4 regions of the Nostoc sp. DedQUE02 genome follow, and region 4 is predicted to be linked to each of the others. Evidence: predicted binding sites of a transcription regulator. Region 4 holds the regulator's gene; each other region holds the start of a gene.
The links. The regulator NtcA, encoded in region 4, controls nitrogen genes in cyanobacteria. The targets are predictions, from matches to a motif close to TNTGTANNNNNNNNTACANA.

Region 1 (5,818 bases), on a different contig from region 4:
GTTGTGCCCTCATATGTTATCTATTCAATTAAAAACTGCTGTCTATGCCCAAATATTAAGGATAAAGACCTCTGTCGGTCAACGCTTGAGCCACTCTACCTACCCCCAGTGTATAAGCTGCTAACCTTAAAGAAATTTGCCGTACCTCCGACTGATGAATCACCTTGCGATAAGCTTGCACCATCAAATGTTCCATTTCGCGGTTGACGCGCTCCTCATCCCAAAATACGTAAGAAAGACCTTGCACCCACTCTAAATAACTGACTACTACACCGCCAGCATTCGCCAAAATATCTGGTAACACTGTCACACCCCGCGCCTCTAAGGCCAAGTTAGCCTCAAGAGTAACCGGGCCGTTAGCTGCTTCTGCGACAATTTGCGCCTGCACCTGATTGACATTTTCTTCAGTGATTTGGTTCTCCAAAGCTGCTGGTATTAAGACATCACAGGGTAGAGTTAATAAATCTGCATTGCTAATTGGTACAGATTGCGGGAAACCGACAATACTCTTGCGATTTTCAGCGGCGTAGACTTTTAATTTGGGAATATCAAGGCCAGTTTCAGAGAATATTCCCCCTGCACCAGTTGAAACGGCGATAATTTTCGCGCCTGCTTCATGTAGTAATTCTGCTGCGGCACAGCCGACGTTACCGAAACCCTGAATAGCTACTCGCACTCCTGTTAAGGATTTACCTCGGTCTGCTAATGCCTCACGGACAATAATCATTGTGCCACGTCCGGTTGCCATTTCTCGTCCCAGAGAACCACCAATCGAAAGGGGTTTTCCAGTTACAACTCCTGGTACAGCATGACCAACATTTACAGAGTAAGTATCCATCATCCAAGCCATCTCACGGGCAGAAGTACCCATATCTGGCGCAGGAATATCTACGGAAGGCCCAATATCTTTAATCAACTCGCTGATATAACGGCGACTGATTCGCTCTAATTCACCAACACTGTAGCGTTTGGGATCTATAGCAATGCCACCTTTCCCACCACCGTAAGGAATACCTAATAAGGCACATTTCCAGGTCATCAGCATTGCTAAAGCAGATACTTCGCGCAATGTCACAGCCGGATGGTAACGAATTCCGCCCTTGTATGGGCCTAAGACATCAGAGTGCTGCACTCGGTGTCCAGCGAGAACTTGTATTTCCCCATTATCTAGTTTCACGGGAATCGAAACCGTGACAACTTTACGCGGGTGGCTGAGAATTTCTAGCAAACCCTGATTTAAATTTAATTCTTTAGCTGCCGCTTCTAAGTAACTACACGCTTGGTCAAAGGGGCATATATGCGCTGGCGAAGCAGGTTCTGACAGCAACGAGGATCTTGAAATCATAAATTTTCTCCTAATCACGGTATCTTTGCGAACCGGATCTCATCTGTACTTAAGCTTATCCTTTTTTTTTGAAAAATGATAAATTTTGTAGTTTTTGTTACAGTTTTTTATTGTATATTCTGCTTTATGTGCAAAGCAGTATCCGGACTAATACATTCACTTTAGACATCGCTTCGCAGCGTTGATTGCCTCTTTCTCTAAAGTTGCTATCAAAGGCTTTGCCTGCGATCGGAATTGGTTTGTTAGCTGCCGATGATGTAGGCTTTGACAAAATCTATAAAAAAGGCGATCGCACTCTGATTGATGCGATCGCCTTTTGATCTAGTTTGAACGAAAAATCATCGTTTCAGGCACTTGAAATAATCGAATGTACAAAAAGCCTTGCAATATCTTAACCAGATGAATTTCTTCATCCACTATGAATAACGCGATCAAGTTGCAGTTCAAGATAGATAGTTTTAAATCCACTGTTGTTTGGGGATTCACCAATTTGGTAAAAACCGCGTTTGAGATAAAGCATCCGGGCTACATAAGAAGAAGGATGTTCCCAAGTATACAAACGTAAGTACCTTTTTGCTTTTGCTTGTGCTAAGTCGATGGTAAAGTCTAATAGCTCTTTTCCAATTCCTTTTCCTCGAAATTGTGATGCTACACAAAACCAGCCTAACCAGTCAGCTTCTTGTTCGTCTTCGCTTTTGCAATATAACCCAGTTAGCCCAATTACTTGGAAAGATTTCTCATCGATAGCAACCCAGTAATTGAGCTGGGTAATTCCACTGTTTGAAAACCATTGAGCATATTCATCTCGATATAAACTTGCCGCCAGCGATGGACTATCACTACTATTACTCACACCTGGGAAAACTTCCTCTCTTAAGTGAATTGCTTGCTCCAAGGTTGCTATCGATAATGATTCAATGTACATAGCACTAGTCACTCAAGCTTAAAGTAGCTATACCTATATTTAAGCTACTATCTCAATTAATCTGTAAATTTTCCGGTGAGCAGGCATTCTCTCTCTTCATCCTGAAGAACCAATTTTACCTTAGCTTTCATAGCTAATTTGCTTTTCCTCTTGGAGTTTGTTTTTTTTTCTTAGTTGAGCATGGCACCAAATCGAAACGAAATACGAGCAAGTCCTGAATCTGAATGCTATTTTCGTAGCTTGGCTGAGGTAAATACCAAAAGTAGTCATGGCGCACATGATCCATCCGAAATCCGCACTTTTGATAAAAAGCAATGTTGTCAAGACTTGAATTAGACGTGCCGACGAGTATCTGCCTCTTGCCGCGTTGCCTCGCCTCTTGAATCAACCAAGCAACGAACTCCTTACCTAAACCCTGCCTTTGAAACTCAGGGGCTATACCAAGTTCCATAATTTCGCAGGGGTCGCTGCGCCATTTCATCGTTGCTGCACCAACCAAGTATTCGTTGTCGTCCATGCGATATACAGCATCAACGAGGTTAGCAAGCCCCCATCGCAGTGCACGCTCCGATTCTTCTGCCAACAGTAGTATCGGAATCAGCGCTTCAAGTTCGTCGTCACGAGCTTGTCGAATAGCAATCGCCATTCATATTCCCTTTTAATCACAATTTATTTTTCAAAACTATAGTAACAAGTAGATGTTGAACGTTTTAGGTTTTTGACTTGAGGAGGCGACAAGGGAGCTAAAGAGCTGCTAACGCGATCGCGGCATTCTGTCCACCAAAGCCAAAACTCAAACATAGTACCTGGCGAATTTTACTTAGACGTGCGGCTGTAACAATATCTAAATGAAATTCTGGCTGCTGCAATCCTAAACAAGGCGGTAATATTTGATGCTTTAGTGTCATGAGAGAAAAAGCTACACCTAAAGCTCCAGATGCCCCTAGTGTATGACCTGTGCTTCCCTTGGTGGAACTAACCGCCACGCCTTGGGGAAACAAACGCTGGATTACCATACTCTCCATCTGGTCATTTAGCTGGGTAGCTGTACCATGAGCATGAATGTAATCGATATCAGTTGGTAAGAGACAACTACGTTCTAGACATTGTTTGATAGCAGCGATCGCACTTTTCCCTTCGGGTTCTGGTGAATTACTATGATATGCGTCGTTAGTTAAGCCGAAACCGAGAATTTCACCATACACTTTTGCTTGACGCTGCTTTGCAAACTCTGCTGATTCTAAGACAAACACAGCCGCGCCTTCACCCAAGACTAAGCCTTCTCTGTGCAAATCAAAGGGATAAGCCCCAGTTTTTGCCAAAGCACCCATCTGCTGAAACCCAGCTAAAGTTAAAGGTGTAATCGGTGCTTCCACTGCACCTGCGATCGCTTGTTGACATTGCCCAGTTTGTATAAGCATAGCTGCTTGGGCAATAGACCAAATTCCAGTAGCACAAGCTGTCATTGGTGCTAAAACTATACCTGATGCACCGATTTGTCGCGCTGCTGCGATCGCATTGAAATGAGGTAATATATCTAGCCAATTTCCAAAAGAGGACACGGGGAAATGATTCGCGTTATACATTTGCCGCGCCAGCATTTCCCAAGATGCTTGATAAGAGCGACTCGATCCAATGACTACAGCACAATCAGCTAAAGGTGCAACTAACCCAGAATCTTGTAAAGCAGAAGCAACAACCATCTGAGTTAACCTTGTCAACTCAGATGGTTGTTCACCAATCAAACCTAGAGGAAGTGGTGTAAGTTCTGGAAATGGTTGATGTAATCGAATTCCAGATTTACCTGCGATTAAATTTCGCCAGCTATCCTCTAAGCTTCCACCCAAGGCGGAAACTAGACCAATACCAGTAACAACAATTTTGACCAATTTAGGAGTTAGAAGTTAAAAGTGAGGAGTTAAGAGTTAAGAGTTTTTTACTATCTCCCTCGCCCCCCTGCTCCCCTGCTCCCCTGCCCTCTTCCTCCTACTTTCCAGGCGTTTTTAAGTTTTCAGCACCTTGAGTGACTTTAGCGGAGTCAATGCGATCGCCTTGCTGAATTTTGTTTACTACATCAAAGCCTTGAGTGACATTGCCAAACACGGCGTAGTTACCATCCAAAAATGCTAGATCAGCTAAAGCAAAGTAAAACTGGGCAGAAGCGGAATCTGGTGATTGCGATCGCGCCATTGCTACTGCACCCTGTTTATGAGGCAATACGACGGGTTGAGCAGTAGCATCAAATGGTTTATTGTAAATCGGAGTATCCGAACCTTTGGGCTTAACTTCTAAAGGTATATAACGAGCGTTTCCCGTTTTTGGGTCAATATAGCTACCTGTTCCCAGTCTATCTGCTGGAACTTTCGGGTCTTTGCTTTGAGGATCGCCCCCTTGAACTACAAACGGTTGAGGTTCGCGTACAACTCGATGGAAAGCTAAACCATCGTAAACCCCCTTTTGCACTAAATCTACGAAGTTGCCAGCTGTAATGGGGGCATCAGTGCCGTCTACTTCGATAGTAATCGGCGAACCTTTAACCGTGATTACCACAGTAGCCTTGCCTTCGAGGCGCGGTAAATCTGCCAGTCCAGGAATGCTCTCACTACTAGTTTGAGATACAGATGTTGCTTCAGTAGTTGTCTTGGTGCTTGCCTCGGTTGTGGTCGAGGTAGCTGTCGAGTTTGGAGAAGAGCTATTAGAAGCGACTTGCTGTGTTGAACATCCTCCCAAGATCAAGGCACTGATAATCACAAAAGAAAGCAAAAATTGAGAAATTTTTAACAGCATTGCCTGTTACCGATTTAACCAGAGTATCTTATCGTTTTGAGGAGGATTGGGATTAGGGGAGAGGGGACAGGTAACAGGTGATAGGGAATAATTTGTTACCTATAACCTGTTACCTCTACCCTTTACCCTATAACCTGTTACCTCCACCCTCTACCCTAATCTCTTACAATCCTTCTAGTGATACTCCCAAAAAGCGGGCTAACTTTGCGCCTTCTGTTTCCAACTCTGTTAAAGATAACGGTTGTCCAACCCGTGTTAAGGGTATATCTCGCCGGCCTTTAATGCGTAGATAGAGTGCACGACGGGGATTAAGACCTTCTTTTACGTCTATTAGTACAGATTGCACATCTTCTATGCGGCTATCAATCTGAATTCGGCGGTTTTTGCCAGGAAATCCCCAACGAAAGATTTTGATTGCGCCTGTTTCCTGATTAAATTCGTTGTAACCGCCTCCAACATCCAATAAAATCATTAGCCACAGATATGTGGCTAATAGCAAGCCAGCAGTACCATATAACCCCATCACTAATCCTTGGGGGATAAATACCAGTTGAGTGGGATCGGAAACTATGAGTAAATTAACTTTTAAATAACTGGATATTCCAGACAACAAAAAGCCGCTTGCTCCCAAGGTAACGATAGTTGCCCACCAGTAGTTACTGAACCGACGAGAACCGAGAACATTTTGGTGCAGGAGGCGATCGCCTTTGTTAATCGTTGTTGATGTCGTCATTGAACTACCATTGCCCGTGAGATACTCG
Region 2 (5,818 bases), on a different contig from region 4:
ATTACTAATTCAAATCTCCAACCAGGATGTTTTTCTACTGCTTGAGCTAAATTACCTAAATATTGATTAGAAGAAGAGTTAAGTGAAGAGCGTGACTTGACTTCAATAACTACATTTTCTTCTCCCCGACGTACTATCATGTCAGGGCGATAGTGATTAAGGAAGTCAGGCAAGTCTTCTGGATTTGGATGAAAAAAAACTTCGTAACCCTTATCACGATACTCCTCTGCTAGTTTCAGCAATCGCTCTCTTTCTAAGTTTGCAGTTGGAGTTTCCATCAAGAGCCGAGAATAACACAATGTTAATTTTCTAGCCTAGCGATGCGATCGCCTCAAATTCAAAAATGCTAATAAATTTCTACTCAAAAAAATTAAGGATGTAAAAACAACAACCATTTACACCCAAATTGCTAACAGACGCGATTAATCGCGTCTCTACATTATGCTTCTTCTGAATTATCTCTTTTATGTCCTGGGGATGCTTCGTAAAGTGCATCAAGATGTTGACGCGCATCTTCAACGTTAATCGAACGCATTACCAAAAGTGGTTCTTTAATTAAGTTTCCAGCGTTATCTAATAACTCTGGATGGGGTACAAACTGTTTTTTTGATGAATAATAACCAGAGTTACGTTGGTTATTCATTGGCGAGGAATTCGTTGGGTAAGTTCGCTCCCGATCGAAACTGAACATAATCAGGTTACGGATTAAGTTGCCAACAGCTATAAATGCAAGGATTGTAAAAGCAAGAATGTAAAGCAGATGTAACATTGGATTTTCCTCCGAACAGCAATTTTTAAAACTTTATTTTGTAACGCTTTGTTTCGCCGATACTGTACTCACAGCTAAGACGAGTATTCTACGCACTTTTCAGGCGCTTACATTTATATGGAGCTATTTGTCAACCGTTATTTCACTTACGGTAGCATAGGATACATTGTTTTGCTAATCCAGTTAATGTTAAGAAATTGTTAAGAGTTTTTTACTATCTTTTTAACGATTGATTTACCATCTTGCGTTGACGCTTCCTGGGTAAGTCTTGAGACATCGCTAAGTTGTCTGCCGAAATTTAGCCCTTAGACTTCACGTCCTTGACGAAAGCGCATTGCGACATTCCAGCATTCTGTTACTAATTCATGCCAAGGCATTAACGTTGCCATATCAATTCCGACTTGTTTATCAGTTGCATTAAATAGCATCTTCGCCGTATTTAGTTCATCCTGTGCTTGCTTAACCCGCAAGAGCAAGTCAGATTGCTCTTGGTCACTCATAAATGAGAGTTCCTCAGTTTCGAGTAAATGGCGCGATCGCGTAAACCAATGCTGAAAATCTTCCAGCAACGGATCTAAAACCGTTTTCAACAACTCAGTCCCTGGTAAATTTGAGTCTGACATAAATGAGAGCGATATTTCAAACTTGCTTACTAATATTAACGTTATTTACGTTTCTTAATACTTTTTAGATTTCTCTCATAATTTGTTGATGTAAAATTTTGTAACAAAGAGCACAAAATTTATTATATAGTCTTGATATCTGGTTTGTACAGTGCCTTTGGACAGGCATCTATAGGCATATATGACAGCGAGTTGCAATTCATAAAAGAATTTAGCGATGTTTACGATGGGCTACGCCTATGCGGGCAATCCTGAAATTGACACTCAGGTAACAAATCAAAAATTTATCTTTATCCCCGATCACAAATTAAGTCAGTAGTTGGAAGATAAAGCTTAACTGGCAAAAATCAAAGTAGTTATAGTTGAATAAGCCTACAGATTCAGATAAATCACCTTTTGTAATCACCTCGCCAACGGTTCAGCAGCCAATGTCGTCAAATTCATCAAATCAGTCACAACAGTCAGAACAAGTTGAAAAAATTTATTTACCGCGTACCAGCGAATCGGAGAACTTAAAAAAGATTCGCCACACTGCTTCCCATGTTATGGCAATGGCGGTACAAAAGCTGTTTCCCAAGGCGCAAGTTACAATCGGCCCTTGGATAGAAAACGGTTTTTACTACGACTTCGACAGTCCAGAACCATTTAGCGAAAACGATCTTAAAGCCATCAAGAAAGAGATGGTGAAGATTATCAATCGTAAATTACCAGTAATTCGGGAAGAAGTCAGCCGCGAAGAAGCCGAACGCCGGATTCAGGAAATTAAAGAACCTTACAAGCTAGAAATTCTGGGAGATATCAAAAACGAACCAATCACCATTTACCACCTGGGGAATGAATGGTGGGATTTGTGTGCGGGGCCCCATCTGGAAAATATCAGCGAATTAAATCCGAAAGCAATTGAACTAGAAAGCGTTGCCGGCGCTTATTGGCGTGGGGATGAAACTAAAGCCCAATTACAACGCATCTACGCCACCGCCTGGGAAAGTCCAGAACAACTCGCTGAATACAAACGCCGCAAAGAAGAAGCGTTGCGGCGAGATCATCGCAAACTTGGTAAAGAACTGGGTTTATTTATATTTTCCGATCTAGTAGGGCCGGGTTTACCTTTGTGGACACCTAAAGGCACTTTGTTGCGGAGTACTTTAGAAGACTTCCTCAAACAAGAACAGGTAAAACGGGGTTACTTATCTGTAGTAACACCTCACATTGCCAGAGTAGATTTATTTAAAACTTCTGGACATTGGCAGAAATATAAAGAAGATATGTTCCCTTTAATGGCAGACGATCAAGAAGCTGCTGCACAGGAACAGGGCTTCGTGATGAAGCCGATGAATTGTCCTTTCCATATCCAAATATATAAGAGTGAGTTACGCTCTTATCGGGAATTACCGATGCGACTGGCGGAATTTGGAACTGTTTACCGCTACGAACAATCAGGCGAATTAGGCGGTTTAACACGAGTGCGCGGTTTTACTGTAGATGATTCTCACCTATTTGTTACCCCAGAACAACTCGATAGCGAATTCCTCAGCGTGGTGGATTTGATTTTGTCGGTGTTCAATAAGCTGCAACTGAAGAACTTTAAAGCTAGACTCAGTTTCCGCGATCCTGCTAGTGATAAATACATTGGTGACGATGAAGTTTGGGACAAAGCTGAAGGTGCAATTCGCCGTGCAGTTGAAACCTTAGGGATGGAACACTTTGAAGGGATTGGAGAAGCGGCTTTTTATGGGCCTAAACTCGACTTTATCTTTAGTGATGCCCTAGATCGGGAATGGCAATTAGGAACTGTACAAGTAGATTACAATTTGCCAGAACGCTTTGAGTTGGAATATGTCGCCGAAGATGGTGTTCGCAAACGCCCTGTGATGATTCACCGCGCGCCTTTTGGTTCACTGGAACGGCTGATTGGGATTTTAATTGAAGAATATGCGGGTGATTTTCCTTTATGGTTAGCGCCAGTGCAAGCTAGATTACTGCCAGTGGGTGATACACAATTAGACTTTGCTAAAGATGTGGTGGCGAAGATGCGTGCATTGGGCATCCGTGCAGAAGTTGATACCAGTGGCGATCGCTTGGGTAAACAAATTCGCAATGCAGAGAAAGAAAAAATACCCGTGATGGCTGTGGTGGGAGCTAAGGAAGTGGAAACTAACACCTTAAGTATCCGTACCCGCGCCTCTGGAGAATTGGGAGTTATCCCTGTCGATGAGGTGGTAGATAAGATGAAGGATGCGATCGCAAAGTTTGAGAATTTCTAAAATCTAACCGCAGACGCACACTAATTATAATTGGTGTGCGTTTTTTTCGTGGATTGGAGCATTAGCTAGCTGGTAGGTTTTGGTAAGGGTGCGATCGCGTTCTACTTACAAGTTGAAACCCTAATTTTGCAGTAAATTTTAAACTTTCTGCATAAAGTAGAATTTTACAAAGAAAGCAGGGGGCTGGGGAGTCAGGGAATCAAAGTTATGAGGTGAATTCACAAATATTAAAAACTCGTTAACGGAGTTTAGAGGTGGATTCATCCAGTTCAAATACTCATTTTAATTTTAACTTTTCACGGCATTTAGAATGTCAAAAAGTATCACAGACAACAAAACTTTTCTCCTCCACCGCACTTAAGAAAACTTTCTGATTTATTCAACACTGATAGCATAGATTTAAAGACTTGTGGAATCTGCTCTTCGTAAACAGACTGGACTTGCATAAATTAATGTCAATAATTTTTGACTAACATTATGAACCGCTTTACCTCTATTTTGCTGGCCGGCTTGATAGCATCTGCATCAGCTTTGGCTATTTCTCCAAAAGCTGATGCTAATACACCAGCGTATGATGTTGCTGAGTTAGATAACTACAGCTATCAACGCAACGATGATGGTAACTACGAACGTCATAGTCGTCACTACAGAAATGGTGATTATGACCGCCAGAACGACCTTCGCAACATTCGTGATGATAACTATCGCTATGAACGCGATCATAATCGCCGTTATCACCGGGACAATAACCGTCGCTATGACCGCGATAATAATCGCCGCTATGACCGGGACAATAATCGCCGTTATGACCGGGATAATAACCGTCGCTATGAGCGCGACAATAACCTTCGCAACATTCGTGATCATAACTATCGCTATGAGCGCGATCGCGACTGGGGTCGTGGTTAATCCCTATGCCTATTTATTAAGCTCAGTTCATATCATGTCCGCCTGATTGCTTATTAAACCCGAAGAACCCCACCTCGCCAAAGCTATGCTTTGTCTCCCCGCTTGCGGGGCTACGGTGTACACACAAGTCTGATAACCTAGCCCCACAACGTTTTGATCCCCCCAACCCCCCGATAAATTGGGGGGCAAAAAGCTCTCAAAGTCCCCCTTAAAAAGGGGGATTTAGGGGGATCAAACCACATTTTGCACTTGGCATAGAGATGTGTGTACACCGTAAGTTTGCGGGGAGGGCGATTAAGGGGTGGGGTTCTTTTCTTATGCTTAATTTGGCGGACATGATATAACGGAGTTCAAAGACTCATTAATGAAGTTCAGAGGCTCATTAATGAAGTTCAGAGGCTCATTAATGAAGTTCAGAGGCTCATTAATGAAGTTCAGAGGCTCATTAATGAAGCTAAAAGACTCATTAATGAAGTTCAGAGGCTCATTAATGAAGCTAAAAGACTCATTAATGAAGTTCAGAGGCTCATTAATGGAGCTAAAAGACTCATTAATGAAGTTCAGAGGCTCATTTTAATTAAATCAAAAATTTATCTTTACACTATAGGACTCATATTTGATTTTTGAAAAAGCTCAGTACAACTAGGAAGCTTTATTTCCCGTTGCCTATTGCCTATTACCTATTCCCTGTCTACGCAAATAAGTATAGCTACGCCAAGCTGCGCGAAGAGAAATCAAAGCGGATTCCTATATAAGTCTCTTTTTTAATTACGAATTACGTTAGCATCGCGGCGTGTAGCCCATTACCAATTACGAATTAATATCACGCTCTTGGCCGTAACAATTGCACAAAGGTATCACTCACAGTATGGTCTTTGGTATCGGCGGCGTATTGAACTAATTTTTCCTTCAGTTCTTTAGCAGCATCTAAAGGTAGTAGTGTTGCTAGCAAAAAGTAGACACCACGAAAGCGGGGGTCGTCCATGTGGTCAAGGAGACGGTTTTTAGCTTCCTCACTCTCGCCGAGAAAGTTCTGCACCAAAAAGAAATCCATAATCTTGTCGTGGCGGAAATACCATTCTCTCTTAGCTTCGCCTTTTTCGTCTTGCCACTGACGGCTGACAACCATTTTATATTTATCATCTTCCAAAGACTGTAATACTTGGTAAAATTCATCCGCAGGTAACGCCTGTTTATCATTCAGCCGCATTTGATAGACAGCATCGGAGAATTTTTTCAGGGGAAATTCCTGG
Region 3 (5,818 bases), on a different contig from region 4:
GCCCGACGGTGTGGAACTCAAGAAGGCAAATGGCTTCGCCGACCCGATGTTGTTAGACGAACTTAACCGATTGATCGGTATCGGTGAGTTTCAAGTTCACATCGCGCAGACATTTGCGCTGTCAGAGGCGGCACAGGCGCAGGATGCGATGAAACAGCACTATTTGGGCAAAATCGTGTTGCGCGTGAGCGGCGAATAAGCGCTGATTGAATTTTCAGCTTTGACAACAACTTTACTCTCAACAAATTTTGACATCTTTGCAGGAAAAATACTTATGAATCTCACGGACAACACCATCCTCATTACTGGCGGCACAAGCGGCATCGGTCGTGGGCTTGCCGAGGCTTTCTATCAACGCGGTAATCAAGTGATCGTCGCAGGTCGCCGTCAACATCTTCTCGACGAAATCACCGCCGCTCACTCCGGTATGCACGGGATTCAACTTGACGTTCAAGATCCGGCGGACATCGAAGCCTTTGCGTCCCGCGTTCGAGAGCAGTTCCCTAAACTCAATGTTCTGATCAACAATGCCGGAATTGCTAAGACGGAAGACCTCACCTCAGATCCGATCGATTTCTTTGCGATCCAGTCTATGATTCAGACTAATGTTGTCGGTGTACTTCACCTCACGGCGGCGCTCCTCCCGACTCTCAAACAGCAACCGCATTCAACGATTATCACCACCACCTCTGGCTTGGCTTTCGTTCCCATCAGTCCATATCCGACTTATTGCGCGAGCAAGGCTTTTCTGCATTCTTGGTTGCAGTCGCTCCGCGTTCAGCTTAAAGAAACCTTCGTGGAGGTTCTTGAACTTGCCCCACCCTATGTACAGACGGAACTTGGCGGGGCTAGTCAGGCGACCGATCCTGCTGCAATGCCACTGGCTGACTTTATTGCTGAAGTGATGCAGATTCTCAGCACTCCCAACCCGCCCCACGGCGAAATCCTTGTTAATCGTGTCAAAGCACTACGATTTGCTGAAAGGAACGGTGAGTATGAGCAAATATTCGCAAGCCGCAACGAACAATAGACTTCTTGGCATTTGTAGGGAAAAGGGTAAGGGGGAAAGGGTAAAGGAAAATAAAAACCTTTTCCCTTTAACCTTTCCCCTTTTCCCACCTCTTGCAAAAATTACTTTTGCAAGAGGTCTAATGACAAGCGTTAAGAATCTATCGATCGCCAAAAGAGGGCTGCGATCGCACGCTGCGACATCAATGAGAAATGGACTGTACAAAATTGCTTTCGTTAAATCACTAAAAAATTCTTGGAGAAAGTAGCAATATGTCTGAGCAAACGAACCTTGGTGGCAATTTTACGCTGCCGAACACTTCAATCACAGTGAAGCGCATAGGTTATGGTGCCATGCAACTCGCGGGCCCGAATGTAATGGGTGCGCCGCGAGATGTGGATGCAGCCGTTGCTGTTTTGCGCGAAGCGATCGCCCTTGGCATTAATCATATCGACACCAGCGACTTCTACGGCCCTCACATCACGAATCAAATTATCAGACAAGCACTGCATCCCTACCCAGAAGATTTAGCGATCGTCACCAAGGTTGGAGCGCGTCGTCCTGAAGATGGCTCGTGGGTTCCCGCGATGTCGCCGCAGGAACTAACCGAAGCGATTCACGACAACCTGCGTAACCTCGGACTCGATGCGATCGATGTTGTCAATCTCCGCTTGATGGGTGACGTTCACGGCCCATCAGAGGGTTCTCTTGCAGAGCCGCTAACGACCTTAGCCGAACTTAAGGAGCAGGGATTAATTCGTCACCTCGGTTTGAGCAATGTCACACCTACGCAGTTGGCAGAGGCGCAAACGATCGCAGAAATCGTCTGCGTGCAGAATCAGTACAACGTAGCGCACCGGGAAGATGACGCTTTCATTGACGACCTCGCGAAGCAGGGAATTGCTTATGTGCCGTTCTTCCCGCTGGGTGGGTTCAATCCGTTGCAATCGTCAGCCCTCGATGCTGTCGCAGCATCACTTGGAGCCACACCGATGCAGGTCGCCTTGGCATGGCTGCTTCAGAGATCGCCGAACATCCTGTTAATTCCTGGAACGTCATCCATTAGTCATCTGCACGAAAACACCAAAGCGGCAGACCTGCAACTTTCACCGCAAACGATCGCACATCTCGACGCGATCGCTACAACTGCGGTTCAGTGAAAACATTATTGTCCAAGGCTAAAAACTAATTCTCAACTTCCGGCAACCAAATAATAAATGTAGTTCCTGGCGCATTGGGTGAAGTGAATTTAGAGTTGATTGCAGGGCTGAAAACCTCAATTTCGCCCTGCATTTGCTCTATTAGTTGTTTAGCGATCGCTAACCCCAAACCTGTACCGGGAATTTCTGTTTGCGCTTGTACACCGCGATAATGCCGTTCTCCAAGATGTTCTAAATCCTGGGGTGGAATACCGGGCCCGTTATCACTAATAACTATTCCCTGAAAATGAGCTTTTTTTTGCCCTGCCTGAATCAAAATTTTACCACCAATGGGAGTATATTTCAAAGCATTATCAATAATATTAGTTAACACTTCTCGTAATGCTTTGACATTGGCACGTACTAGAGATGAATTCTCTTGAATTTCAGTTATTAGTTTTAGCTTTCGCTCTTGGGCGATCGCTTTGGCTGATATTAATAATGGTTCTAATATATCTGCTAGGGAGCAGTCAACTGCTTTATCTCCCGTTCCTGGTAATAATAGCGGCGGTTTAGCGGATTTTTGAATAGTTGCTTCTACAAATACTCCATCTTCCGGTAGATGTAGTGGTGCTAAATCTGCCTCTGTCAAGTCAATTACTTGTTCAAATTGTTGCAGTAATTCTTTAAGGCGATCGCTTTCTCTGACAATACTATTTGCCACATCCCGGTTAGCATCTGCTGGTCGTAGTCGTTTCAATAACAATTTGCCAAAAGTCCGTAAAGCTGTTAATGGGTTACGAAACTGATGCAACAGGTTATCTAGCAAATCTTGCTGTTTTTCTTGGAGAATTTGTTGCTCGCGCAACTGCTCCTCAAACCATGCTCGGCGCTGATCTAAAATACAAGCGATCGCTAATGTTTGAGCTATCCGTTGAATCTGACTTTGCTCGTGTTCGTTCCATGCCCGGTCTTGCCTACCTGTCACTAATAACCCCATCATCACACCCTCATAAACCAGAGGTAAAACAATTTGGTTGCCACTAAGTAGGTATTCATTTTTTAGATCGGGTTGAGACGAATCTGGTGTCTCCGACTTCCGTGACGAGCTGGGAGATTCTGAACCTGCTGTCAATAACCTTCTCTGATGATTGGGTAATCTCAACGCATTTCCAACTTGAAGTTGCTTGTATGCTGTCCCCTCAGCATTCTCCTCTCCTGGCGGTAGTAATGCTGTTTCTGGGTAAATCACCACAGGAATAAGTTTTGCATCACCGGAAGGAGTTTCTATCAATTCTTGTGTTAGGTACACAATACTTAAAGTTGCTCCCAGCCCTTGGGTTAGTAGCGCTATTTGCTCTCGACACAGAGCAAGAAAATCGGAACTGGCAGACATTAACATTTTTTAGCTATTGCTCAAGATTATAGATTTTGAGGCATGATGTAAGAGAGGATACTTAATTTTTACCTCACTCATTTAATAAAGCTTAACTAAAATTTTCTTAGAGATGGTTTCTACTAGGGGATTATATTCTTAGGTAATTTTGTTTTGTCTATATTAGATATTAACTTTCTTATATTAAAAGGTTAAAAACTATTGATATTTTGAACTAGAACCTATATAATGACGACGGATTTTGTAGCTATCACTACAATCTATAGCTTGAAAGAGGAGGACAGTATATTGGCAAGGAGACGCAAAAGGAAGAGTCGTCGTCGTCAGGAAGGACGGCGTATTTTGGAACATGTGCCTCAATATAGCATCGAAAGTGGCGAAGAAAAGCCTGTGACAGCAGCGAGAAGATTCATTCAAGCTGAAGGGATTTTGCCACCTGCATTGCTACTCGTAAAGCGAAATGAACACACTACAGATCGTTATTTCTGGGCAGAAAAGGGACTGTTTGGTGCTCAATACGTAGAGGAAAACCATTTCTTGTTTCCTAGCTTGAGGGTGTTAGAACCTTCGCCAGGTCAGGAACCTCTTGCTTTAGCTAGTAGGTGAACCGATAAATGGTCATCTTAGGCATTGAATGTGGCTCCTGACTACATTAACTGGCAAAATTGCTAAGTTTATGCAAAATTTAATTTTTTTTTAGTTTGTACCTGATTTGCCAGTAAATCTAGTCCAGGTAGTTGGAAAAAAAACCTGTCTCAAACCACGCTAGATTGCATGGGTTGATACTATTTTGATGATGCAGAAGGGAGTGGGTATAGAGCCAAGCGCGTCTAAAAAGAAGAGTGAAGTTGCGCTCTTATGCCGTAGATGGTTAAAGCTTGCTCTGTCAATGAATTTAAGTTAATGAATTTAAATTTTTTCCCCACGACACAAGTCATGGGGAAAAGTGACAAAGCAGGGGTCTTGATTTCCTCCTTCCTACTTTCCATTACCTAAAGAGTAGGTCTGGTCAGAAGTCTGCATATCATAGTTAAGAGATGGTCACAAAAAGCAACAATTATTTCCCAGGCTTAAGCTGTAGAGTCCTCTGCAACTCGCTGAGTTCATCTCGATGGGCAACTACGGTTATGTTACTTGAGGAGGTTTGTTCGCTCTGAGTTGTTTCTACTTTGAGCGATACCTTCTCAAGTCTTCCAGATTTTTTCCAATAAAATAGACCACTTAAAGGCGACAGCAATACCAGCGCGAGAACAAAGGTACTGAGGCTAGGAAAAAGCAGGGATACAACCAAAGATAGACAAATAATCCCACTAGCTGCCAGTAAAGTTAGAAATATAGCTAAGAACCAGCTGGGGCGAACATTACCTTCAAAAATCACCTGGTTTTGTTCTCGGTCTACCCCTGCCACTCGGTAAGACCGCGATCGAAAATACTCTTTTAATTGAGACATTAAAGCAGCTTCGTCTTGCTCAGATACCAGTTGCACTATTTCTGTGCGGTCTTTAGTCGAGGCACGAATAAAGAAAAACAGCCCAACCGATAACAACAAGGTTAGCAGGAACGTAGATGGCAGAATAGCAGTATCCATAACTAATTGTTAGTGTTTGACTGGAGGAGACTTATTCATTATCAATTATTCGTTATACCAATTTGAACAATGATTGCGACAAATGGAGCGCCAAAAAGCGATTATTAGGGACTCTTCCACAATCCAAAGTCCAAAATCGCTCGACTAAGCGCTCACGACGAAGTTTAAAATCTAAAATGGTATTACCTTCTCCTCCCGTTAATGTAGTTTTGCCAAAGAAAAGCTAAATCCTGAGCTTGAACTTGCCATTCGGGAAAAACTTGGTACATCCGCCTGGGGCGTCCCCGTCCTTCGAGTTTCTTCCAATATCCAGTGATTGCCCCTTGGTCTTCCAAAAATTTGATTGCACTGTAAAGTACGGTATCTGAAAGCCGATAGATGGGATATTCAGTTTCTAATTGCTCGATCAACTCGGTTCCGTAGGATTCACCTTGTAATAAAACAGACAGTATGTAACAAACTGCTAGTTCCTGACAAAGGTAAGTTGGCGGAGGATTCTCAAAAAATTGATATATATCCTCAAGTTTCATGGTTAGTGAATGGCTAAAAAAATGCTTTAAAGTAAGGTCTACAATCCTTATAGCCAGTATACAGTGCTACCACTAAGTGAGTAATACATATAAAGCTACTTAGACTAGATATTCATTGCGTAAACACCAAATAATCACCCACGCCTGTAAAGTTGT
Region 4 (5,818 bases):
ATTTAAATTTTTAGTGAAGTTAACTTAAAGTTAATGCTGTTTGAATAGAGCAATATCAAAAAATATATAATTGACGCAATTAAACACGTCTTATACAAGAAATTGTCTGTTAGCCATCAAGTACTTAACGAATAAAGTTTTCTTATCAAAGTTAATTTGATAACATTTAAAATCTCCAATGAGTAGTAAGTGACTACCAAAATTAAGAACAAGTTCATTAAATAAATACAAATAATCTTAAAAATAGGTCGAGATTTTATTTTTTGGGGTTGAGGTGAGCAAAGATAACTCAAAAAGACAGAAGTTTTGAGTTTTGTTCTTCAGACCAGCCGACAATTTCCTATTTAACAGTAAAACTAATTCAATGAGTTATTTTTCTTTTGGATTTGTTGAATAAAAAATTCTTCTAGGGAGTGACGCGACAAGTTCATGGCAATAATTTTACCCTCCATAAGATGAAGACTGGCAAGAAAATCATAGTAATCATCTTGTAGTGTACCGTGCCAGGAACCATCAGGCTCAAAGATGAGAGTGGGTATCCATTTTTTGAGAATTTCCCAGTCACCGCCTTGACCTTTGATGTAATATGTGTCTTTTCCGCCTAAAAGTTCATTGAGAGAACCAGAGCAAATTAGTTCACCTTGGGCGAGGATGGCAATGCGATCGCAAATCTGTTCTACTTCACTAAGAACGTGGCTATTAAAAAAAATCGTCTTGCCGGCGGCTTTGAGCGCCAGAATAATTTCCCGCATTTGGTAGCGTCCCACAGGATCGAGTCCAGACATTGGCTCATCTAGAAAAACCAAATCTGGCTCATTAATTAGCGCCTGTGCCATACCAACACGCTGGAGCATTCCTTTGGAATAGCGGCGCAGGAGCTTTTTACGGGCATCAGCTTGGGATAAACCCACTAATTCCAACAGTTGGGGAATGCGTTGGCGTTGGACACTTTGGGGAATTTGGAATAGCCCAGCAGCTAGCTGTAAAAACTCCCAACCAGTGAGATAGTCATACAAATAGGGATTTTCCGGCAGATAGCCGATATGTTGCTTAACACTGCGATCGCCTATTGGCTTACCCAATAATAATCCCCGTCCAGAAGTGGGATGAATAATTCCCAGCAATAATTTTAAAAGCGTGGTTTTACCAGCACCATTAGGCCCCAGCAACCCAAAAGTTTCGCCTTTGTAAACCGTTAAAGAACAGTTTTTCAAAGATACGACTTTTTGATTTAGCCAAAAACCGGTGCGATAGACTTTTCGCAACTCAGAAGTTAGGACTACTGGCGGAGTGTCTGTCGTATTAAGTTGAGAATTAGGGTCATCTGCAACAGACTTCATCTCGGTTAAATCACTATTTATCAGCTTGGTATTAATTAAAAATTACCCGGTAGGCTGATAATAACCATCACCAAGCTGTGTGTCAATTATCCGAAATAGGAGACTTGCGAAGAAGCAAGGGAACAGGAAAGCAGAGGAGCAGAGGAGGCAGGGGGAGCAGGGGAAAAGGTTATGGTTCGGCAAGCTCACCAACCAGGTTAAAGGGAAAAGGAATAAATTTAATCTTTCCTCTTTTCCCTTTACCCTTTTCCCCTTTCCCTTTCCCCATTACCAATGCCCCATGCCCAATATCCAATTTGACTCTTTTCATAGAACTCCCTTAGAACTGGGAATTAAGCCAGCACGTCGGGAGTCAATTTCTACCGCCTGCCGTGTTGCTCTTGCGAAGGCTTTAAATGTCGCTTCAATGATGTGATGGGAATTAATGCCATCCAATTGCCGAATGTGCAGTGTCATTTGGCTATGGTTCACCAAAGCCACAAAAAATTCTCGCACCAGTTGGGTGTCATAGGTTCCTACCCTCTGAGTAGGAATTTGCAAGCCATAGCTGAGGTGAGGCCGTCCAGAAAAGTCTAGTGCTACCTGAACTAAGGCTTCATCCAGTGGTGCAAGAAAATTACCAAAGCGGACAATGCCTTTTCTATCGCCTAGTGCTTGGTTGAAAGCTTGCCCTAAAGTAATGCCTACATCTTCGTTGGTGTGATGGTCATCAATTTCCCAGTCTCCCTTGGCTTGGACATCTATATCAATCAGCCCGTGGGAGGCAATTTGATGCAACATGTGATCCAAAAACGGAATACCTGTTGCTGCTGTGCAAGTTCCTCTACCATCCAGGTTGATGGTAACTTGCACATTAGTTTCACCAGTGGTACGGTGAACAGTCGCAATCCGAGAAGTTTCAGTTAGGCGATCGTAGTTTGAATTAATTTTGCTGATTTGCATAGGAAATTGGGAATGGGGGATGGGGAATGGGGAATGGGGAATGGGCAAGGGACAAGAATTTTACTAATACTCAATTCTCAATACTTCGGCTTCTCTAAGAGACGCTACGCGTAGCTTACTTCCCCGCAGGGGTACGCTCAGTACAAGTGCCCAATTCCCAATCCCCCATGCCCAAATTATCTTACATTCCCATAATTTCATATCCTGCATCTACATATAGAATTTGTCCGGTAATCCCACTGGACAAATCACTACACAAGAAAGCCGCAGCGTTGCCTACTTCTAGCTGAGTGACGGTGCGTCGTAGGGGAGCTACTTCTTCTACATGATGAATCATATCCAAAATTCCACCCACTGCTGAAGATGCCAAAGTGCGGATGGGGCCTGCTGAGATGGCATTCACGCGGATATTTTGTGGCCCTAGTTCAGCAGCCAGGTAACGCACACTCATTTCTAAACCCGCTTTAGCAATTCCCATAACGTTGTAGTTGGGGATTGCTCTGACACCACCTAAATATGTCAGAGTGACGATACTACCTCCCTCTGTCATCAAAGGTTTCGCTGCACCACTTAATTGCACTAGTGAGTAAGTACTAATTTCTAAGGCGGTGTTGAAACCAGAACGAGAGGTTTGGCTAAAATCTCCAGTTAAATCGTCTTTGCTGGCAAAAGCCAGACAATGGATGAGAATATCTAATTTTCCCCACTGATCGCGGATTGTTTCAAAGGTAGATTTAATTTGGTCTTCATCTTGGACATTGCAGGGAAGAAATAAGCTGGGATTGAGGGGTTCTACCAATTCCGCAACTTTTTTCTCCATTTTGCCGCGTTCATCCGGCAGGTAGGTAATACCCAGGTTTGCTCCAGCTTTGTGAAGTTGTTGGGCAATGCCCCAGGCGATCGAGCGGTTATTGGCAATACCTGTAACAAGGGCATTTTTTCCAGTCAGATTTAGCATATCAATTGTTAATGCGATCAATCATTAGGAGCATACTAGAATCTGAGGCTAATTTATCTTTGTTTTATACAGGATTTGCAAAAATGAATATTGCTAAGAGTGTTTCCTGTGACAAAAATCTTGATTTTTCCTAAAGATATTCTCAAGATATCTTTATTTGTTCTTCAAAAAACCTTTTAAATACAGCTATTGGAACTACTTATCAACAATTAGTAGCTGAAAGGATCAACAATTATGTATCATTATAAACAAAGAGTTATGAAGAGATTAGTTGGAGTATAGGAAAGTACAGAAAGGTTGACGGTGCTTTATTCATTTTTCGGGTGTATTCTTAGGTAATCAGTTTTTGTTTTTCCGGCATTGGGTAGGGGAAGGGAGATGATCGTGACACAAGATAAAGCCCTAGCAAATGTTTTTCGTCAGATGGCGACCGGGGCGTTTCCGCCAGTTGTGGAAACGTTTGAACGCAATAAAACGATCTTTTTTCCTGGCGATCCTGCCGAACGAGTTTATTTTCTTTTGAAAGGTGCTGTTAAACTTTCCAGGGTGTACGAGGCAGGAGAGGAAATAACGGTAGCGTTGCTGCGAGAAAACAGTGTTTTTGGTGTATTGTCATTGCTGACAGGAAATAAATCGGATCGGTTTTACCATGCGGTTGCATTTACGCCTGCGGAATTACTGTCAGCACCAATTGAACAAGTAGAGGTAGCACTCAAGGAAAATCCAGAATTATCAATGTTAATGCTGCGAGGTCTGTCTTCGCGCATTTTACAGACAGAGATGATGATTGAAACTCTTGCTCACCGAGATATGGGTTCTAGATTGGTGAGTTTTTTGTTAATTCTTTGTCGGGATTTTGGCGTTCCTTGTGCAGATGGAATCACTATTGATTTGAAGTTATCTCATCAAGCGATCGCAGAAGCAATTGGTTCAACTCGTGTTACCGTTACCAGGTTACTGGGAGATTTGCGTGAAAAAAAGATGATTTCTATCCACAAAAAGAAGATTACTGTGCATAAACCTGTTACCTTAAGTAGGCAATTCACATAAAAAAAATTGGAGAAAGGGGAGTTGGCGCGTGTTGTATTTTGCAAGATGACACTAATAGCTAGAGGTAAATCTAAAATTGAATAATTTCAGCTATTGCCAATTTCCACTTCTTTCCAGACAATGCTTAAAAGTAGTAGGCTGTATCTGGAAGGATTTCGGTAGCTAAAGATGACCACCGGATACATCCTCATCGCAGCAATTTTGATTTTGGGAGGCGTAATTGCCACCGTGGGCGATCGCATCGGCACACGAGTTGGCAAAGCCCGCCTCTCACTTTTTAAGCTTCGTCCAAAAAACACCGCAGTACTAGTAACAATTTTTACTGGTGGTTTGATTTCAGCATCAACTTTAGGGATTTTATTCGCTGCCGACGAAGGCTTGCGTAAAGGAGTCTTTGAGTTAGAAGATATTCAAACAGACCTGAGACACAAGCGGGAACAGCTAAAAACCGCAGAAACTCAGAAAAGTCAGGTAGAAGGTGAGCTAAACCAAGCAAGAATTGCCCAAGCAAAGGCCCAACAAGATTTACAAGCAATTAATCAGTCCTTACAGGCAGCAAATGCCAAACAAAGACAAACACAAGCTCAGTTAAACCGCACCATCAGTCAACAAGCTCAAACCCAAACTCAACTCCAACGCACTCAAGGTCAACTAGATCGGGTTGTAACTCAATACCAAAAAGCCATAGCTGAATTGCAAAGCGTTTACGACCAGAGGAAGGCACTACAGGCGGCAGTTGAACTATTGAAGACAGAACGTCAAAGACTCTATGCAGAAGCGAAAAAAGCCATTGACGAAGCCAAAACAGCAATTGAAAAACGCGATCGCGAACTTGCTAACCGTCAAGAAGCCATAGAAGCGCGCGATCAAAAAATTTCCCAACTAGATCAACTAATTCAAAAGCGGAATGTAGAAGTTGCAGCACGAGAGCAAGTGATTGCCAAACGCGAATCGCGTCTCAAAGAATTAGAAGCACAACAGGAGGAATTAGAACAAGAAGTTGCCAGACTGGAAAAATATTATCAGTCCTACCGCGACCTGCGTTTGGGTAAGCTGGCCTTAGTTCGTGGTCAAGTTCTGTCTGCTGCTGTCGTTCGTGTTACCCAACCTGCTGCTGCTCGTCAGGCAGTGGTACAACTTTTACAAGAAGCCAATCGCAACGCCAACCTCGAATTAAGCGAACCTGGTGCAAATTCTGCCAACGTAGAGCTACTGCGTGTTACCCAGGATCGGGTCGATCAACTGAGCAAGCAGATTAGCGATGGTCAAGAATACGTGGTACGAATTTTCTCGGCTGGTAATTATGTCAGGGGAGAAAAGCAGATAGAATTTTTTGCCGATACAGCGCGGAATCAACTGGTTTTTTCGGGAGGTGCGGTGCTGGCCACGACTACTGCCGATTCCAAAAGCATGACATCGTATCAGTTACAGCAACGCCTGGAAATACTAATTTCTGCTTCTCAATTTCGGGCCCGTAATGCCGGAATTGTCGAAAATGTGCAAGTAGAGGGGACTTTTCTCCGCTTTG

Region 1: the regulator NtcA is predicted to act here: its motif matches at 1,430-1,449, upstream of RMX98_RS32310 (Glu/Leu/Phe/Val dehydrogenase).
Region 2: the regulator NtcA is predicted to act here: its motif matches at 1,490-1,509, upstream of RMX98_RS35050 (DUF2605 domain-containing protein).
Region 3: the regulator NtcA is predicted to act here: its motif matches at 3,785-3,804, upstream of RMX98_RS09975 (DUF3155 domain-containing protein).

Annotation. Positions count from the first base shown of each region.
Region 1 covers NZ_JAVRBY020000078.1:22,357-28,174, forward strand. The annotation lists gene RMX98_RS32310 (Glu/Leu/Phe/Val dehydrogenase) at 56-1,345, opposite strand; gene RMX98_RS32315 (hypothetical protein) at 1,531-1,665, shown strand; gene RMX98_RS32320 (GNAT family N-acetyltransferase) at 1,755-2,270, opposite strand; gene RMX98_RS32325 (GNAT family N-acetyltransferase) at 2,404-2,916, opposite strand; gene RMX98_RS32330 (beta-ketoacyl-ACP synthase) at 3,014-4,159, opposite strand; gene RMX98_RS32335 (peptidylprolyl isomerase) at 4,257-5,057, opposite strand; gene RMX98_RS32340 (photosystem I assembly protein Ycf4) at 5,221-5,790, opposite strand.
Region 2 covers NZ_JAVRBY020000108.1:1,681-7,498, reverse strand. The annotation lists gene RMX98_RS35060 (hypothetical protein) at 1-278, opposite strand, end outside; gene RMX98_RS35055 (DUF2973 domain-containing protein) at 440-769, opposite strand; gene RMX98_RS35050 (DUF2605 domain-containing protein) at 1,075-1,392, opposite strand; gene thrS (threonine--tRNA ligase) at 1,821-3,656, shown strand; gene RMX98_RS35040 (hypothetical protein) at 4,134-4,565, shown strand; partial or broken gene RMX98_RS35035 (HEAT repeat domain-containing protein) at 5,389-5,818, opposite strand, start outside.
Region 3 covers NZ_JAVRBY020000008.1:19,238-25,055, forward strand. The annotation lists gene RMX98_RS09955 (NADP-dependent oxidoreductase) at 1-199, shown strand, start outside; gene RMX98_RS09960 (SDR family oxidoreductase) at 275-1,030, shown strand; gene RMX98_RS09965 (aldo/keto reductase family oxidoreductase) at 1,282-2,169, shown strand; gene RMX98_RS09970 (ATP-binding protein) at 2,195-3,550, opposite strand; gene RMX98_RS09975 (DUF3155 domain-containing protein) at 3,833-4,150, shown strand; gene RMX98_RS09980 (cofactor assembly of complex C subunit B) at 4,602-5,132, opposite strand; gene RMX98_RS09985 (PadR family transcriptional regulator) at 5,315-5,662, opposite strand.
Region 4 covers NZ_JAVRBY020000026.1:49,451-55,268, forward strand. The annotation lists gene RMX98_RS19760 (ABC transporter ATP-binding protein) at 357-1,340, opposite strand; gene RMX98_RS19765 (hypothetical protein) at 1,510-1,650, opposite strand; gene hisB (imidazoleglycerol-phosphate dehydratase HisB) at 1,647-2,282, opposite strand; gene fabI (enoyl-ACP reductase FabI) at 2,464-3,240, opposite strand; gene ntcA (global nitrogen regulator NtcA) at 3,619-4,290, shown strand; gene RMX98_RS19785 (DUF3084 domain-containing protein) at 4,459-5,818, shown strand, end outside.